Regions from separate parts of the Aquitalea sp. FG25 genome, predicted to be linked through region 1. Evidence: riboswitches for the same ligand, from Rfam matches in the RefSeq annotation. Region 1 holds a riboswitch; the other holds the start of a gene.
What was found. A riboswitch is a leader RNA that binds a small molecule or an ion and turns the genes downstream of it on or off. The one in region 1 is predicted to bind thiamine pyrophosphate.

Region 1 (2,198 bases):
GATAAGGATGGCCGGGACAGGTGTGAAAGTTGATATGCCCCACCAACTGGCCGGTTTCGCGCAGCAGCATGGCGCGCATCGACCACGGCGCGTAGTCCGGCTCGTTTTCCATCTGGTCCAGCCGCAGCGACATCACTGCCGCCTCCTCCAGCCAGCTGATGGGCAAGGGCGCGCCCAGCCAGCGCGCTGCTTCGGCCAGCCGTGCCTGCATGCTGGCACGCAGCATATCCGGCGTGAGGTGACGCAGAATCAGCCGTGGGCTGAGGATGTCGGCAATCGCGGGGCTAGTCTGCATTACTGGCCGGACTTCAACACAATGCGCGTCCACTTGCCCACCCAGGCGGCGGACTTGGCGGCAATCTGGCGGCTATCCGGCGTGGTGTGCGCCGTCGGTTTTTCCGCATGCTGGAACACCGGGTCCAGCGCAATGCCTGGCTGCACCGGGTACATCCAGATCGTGGTGGGAATATCTTTTTGCACTGCGTCCGAGCGCAGGAATTCAACAAACTTGCGCGCCAGCGCCGCTTGCTGGCCGCCCTTCACCAGCGCCGCCCCTTCCACTTGCTGGAACACGGCACCGGGCAGCAGCAGGTTGCCGGTTGGCGAGGCGGTCAGTTTTTCCTTGCTGTAGAACACTTCCGCCGCCGGGCTGGTGGCATAGCTCACCACGATGGGACGCGCACCGCCATTGCGGGTGAAATCGGTGTAATAGGCTTCGGTCCAGCCCTTGCTCACCTTCACGCCGTTATCACGCAGCTTGCCCCAGAAGGCCATGGCCTTGGCTTCACCCATGGCGGAAATGGTGGACAACAAAAAAGCCAGGCCGGGGCTGGAGGTGGCCGGGTTTTCCACCACCAGCAAGCCCTTGTAGGCCGGGCGGGTGAGGTCATCCAGCGTTTTGGGCAGCGGCAGCTGCTTTTTGGCAAACCAGGCCTTGTCGTAGTTAAGCGTGACATAGCCGTAATCAATGCTTACCGCACCGGGCAGCGACACCACACCGCCCTTGTCGGTCATCGGCAGCAATACGCCAGCGGCTTCTGCCTTGCCAATCAGGGTGTTGTCGATGCCATACACCACGTCGGCAATCGGGTTGGCGCGGGTCAGGATCAGCTTATTGACCATCTCGCCAGCATCGCCCGCCTTGATGATGCTCAGCTTCACCCCGTTCTGCTTTTCAAACTCGGCCAGCAAGGGCTTGGACACGGCAAACGAGCTATGCGTAAGCACGCGCAGCTCGGCTGCATTTACCAGCGAGGCTGCCAGTAATGCAGCCAGCAAGGTGGTGGTTTTGAACAATTGCATGACATTCTCCGTGCGACAAAGCGCAATCGCAGGAGCAAGCGAAACAACAGATGGGTAGTCCTGCTGCATCACGCTCCCTCCGCTGGCATTATCCAGTTCAGGTTCTAGGGTGTTTCTCAGCCCGCGCGGGGCACCCCTGGTGATTGGCGGCATCCTTCAGATACCTGCCGACATGTTCGCTTACAAGGCGTTACCCGTTTTTCACGAAAATTAACACCCTGCGGCCAACAAACAATGGATTGTACACACTTTCCCGCCATGATGAATTCACAACAACAGCACGCTTGTTCAACCGCAGCAACCACAGATAACCCAGGGAGCACCACCATGAAACTGACTACCCGCATCATGCTGATCAGCCTGTCCGCCGTCACCTTCGCCAGCTTGTCTGCCACCGCCTCGGCCGAAACCGAATGGCAAAAACAGCACCCGCGCCGCGCCGAAGTGAACCACCGCCTGGCCAATCAGGACAGGCGCATCCATCAGGAACGCAAGGAAGGCGAAATCAGCAAGCAACAAGCACACGCACTGCACCAGCAAGACCGCACCATCCGCCGCCAGGAACGTGCCGATGCCCGCCAGAACCACGGCCACATCACCAAGCAAGAACAAAAAACCCTGAACCAGGAAGAAAACACGGTCAGCAAGGAAATCGGCAAGTAAAATTCAGCCGTAAGCTGGCCAGCGGCCAGCACTGTCAGAAGAAACCACGCAGCACATGCAGCAGCCCCCGGCCATGCTGTGCTGCGCGGTCTTTGTTACTGCGAGGCCGTCCGTGAACATTGTCATCCGTCTGCTTCTGCTCGCCATGCTGCCACTGCAAGCCTGGGCCGGTATCGGCGAAGCGGGTGCGCGCCACCTGCTGTCGCGTACCGGCTTTGGTGCCAATCCGGCGC
Region 2 (2,198 bases), on a different contig from region 1:
ACAGCGCTTACAAGTTGCAAAACAAAAGCCATTCCACGAGGGAATGGCCTTGTCAGGGTACGGCTTACCGGCAGGAAGGGTCTGCTGGTCTCAATAATGGGCCATGTCCGGGTCGATTTCGCTGGCCCAGGCTTCTACACCACCTTGCAGGCTCAGCACCTGTTCGAAACCGGCATTGGCCAGATACAGGCCCACCTGATAACTGCGCACGCCATGATGGCAGACGGTGACAATCGGCTGGTCATCCGGCAGTTCACTCATGCGCAGCGGAATCAGGTTCATCGGAATGTGCAGCGAACCGGCAATGCTGGCCAGCTGTACTTCCCAGTCCTCGCGCACGTCCAGCAACAGCGGCTGTGCTGCTGTGCTGTCGGCGCGCCAGGCGGCCAGATCGCGGGCGGAAATTTCGCGAATCATCAGAATACGAAACGTTCCGGCTCGATGGCTTCAGCCTTGGCCAGACGGGAAATACAGGTTTCGAACAGATTGGTTTCGCTGAAGGCGGACTCGCTGACACGCTTGATCAGCTTGCAGCTCATGGCCGGCAGGTCACCCACCACCACAATCATGCGGCCACCGACGGCCAGCTGGGCTTTCAGGGTTTCCGGCACCACCGGCAGCGAACCACCTACCACGATCACGTCGAACGGGGCTTGTTCTTTCAGGCCATCCAGGCCATTGCCTTCCACCAGGGTGACATTGCCGATACCGGCGTTTTTCAGGCTGGCGGCAGCAGCGTCACGGGTGGCGGCATTAATCTCAACGCTATATACGTGGCGGCCCAGTTTGGACAAGAGGGCGGTAAGGTAACCAGCGCCAGTGCCGATTTCCAGTACCTTGTCTTGCGGCTGAACGGCAACGTCCTGTGCCAGACGGGCTTCCAGCTTCGGTTGCAACATCTTGCCGCCATGGGGCAGCGGCAGTTCGGTGTCGACAAAGGCCAGCTGGCGCTTGTCGGCAGCGACGAAATCTTCGCGTTTCACGTGAAACAGCAGGTCCAGAATCTTGGGGTCAAGTACGTCCCACGGACGAATCTGCTGCTCGACCATGTTGAAACGGGCATTTTCAAAATCCATCAGCTTACTCCGAAGGGCTGGCTGCCAGCAGCAGTCAATCGGTATCCCGAAAAACCGGCCGCCCGGACAGCGTGTCATGACGATAACTTGCGATTATCCCACATTTACCTTACCTTCACAGCATCGCTAGGGGTCCTGTGCGCTGTGTTGTGGTGTCCATATCCAGTCTGATTGTGGAATGTTGCCGCTTCATGTTGCACGGGTGAGAAATACCCTTGGAACCTGACCCGGTTAATCCCGGCGTAGGGAAGCGTCATCTGCATGGTTCCCACCCTTTCCCTGCAGCCGGCTTGCCGGATTTCGCTCCTTGCGCCGTTTCATCGCATGGAGGAAACCCGATGAACGCGCCCACCAAACTCAACGAAGCGATGACGGTAGACAGTGCCGCCATCCAGCCTTTGCCCAATTCCCGCAAGATTTATGTTGAAGGCAGCCGTGCCGACATCCGCGTGCCGATGCGCGAAATCAGCCAGAGTGACACGCCCACCCAGTTTGGCGGCGAGCAAAACCCGCCCATCTATGTGTATGACACCAGCGGCATTTATTCCGACCCGACGGCCAATATCGACATTCAAAACGGCCTGCCCGCACTGCGCGCGGCCTGGATTGCCGAGCGCGGCGATACCGAGCAGCTGGCCGGCTTGTCCAGTGAATATGGCCGTGCCCGCGAGGCCGACAGCAAGCTGGACGCGCTGCGCTTCAACCTGACGCGCAAGCCCTTGCGTGCCTTGCCGGGCAAGAATGTCAGCCAGATGCACTATGCGCGCCAGGGCATCATCACCCCGGAGATGGAATACGTTGCCATCCGCGAAAGCCTGAACCGCAAGGCCTATATCGAGAGCCTGCAAGCAGCCGGTGGCAAGAACGCCAAGCTGCTGGAGCTGATGACCCGCCAGCACGCCGGGCACAACTATGGCGCTGCACTGCCGGAGGAAATCACTCCGGAATTTGTGCGTCAGGAAGTGGCTTCCGGCCGCGCCATCATCCCCAATAACATCAACCACCCGGAATCCGAGCCGATGATTATCGGTCGCAACTTCCTGGTGAAGATCAACGGCAATATCGGCAATAGTGCGGTAACGTCGTCGATTTCTGAAGAAGTGGACAAGATGACCTGGGGCA

Region 2: it holds a riboswitch for thiamine pyrophosphate, as region 1 does, so the genes downstream of both, thiC (phosphomethylpyrimidine synthase ThiC) here and ACODR9_RS19870 (thiamine ABC transporter substrate-binding protein) in region 1, are expected to answer to the same signal.

What each region holds. Positions count from the first base shown of each region.
Region 1 is NZ_JBMDJV010000026.1:57,744-59,941, reverse strand. It holds gene ACODR9_RS19875 (GNAT family N-acetyltransferase) at 1-295, opposite strand, end outside; gene ACODR9_RS19870 (thiamine ABC transporter substrate-binding protein) at 295-1,302, opposite strand; TPP riboswitch at 1,359-1,450, opposite strand; gene ACODR9_RS19865 (hypothetical protein) at 1,630-1,965, shown strand; gene ACODR9_RS19860 (DUF1800 domain-containing protein) at 2,078-2,198, shown strand, end outside.
Region 2 is NZ_JBMDJV010000005.1:132,276-134,473, reverse strand. It holds gene ACODR9_RS06680 (rhodanese-like domain-containing protein) at 91-420, opposite strand; gene ACODR9_RS06675 (protein-L-isoaspartate O-methyltransferase family protein) at 417-1,076, opposite strand; TPP riboswitch at 1,195-1,342, shown strand; gene thiC (phosphomethylpyrimidine synthase ThiC) at 1,415-2,198, shown strand, end outside.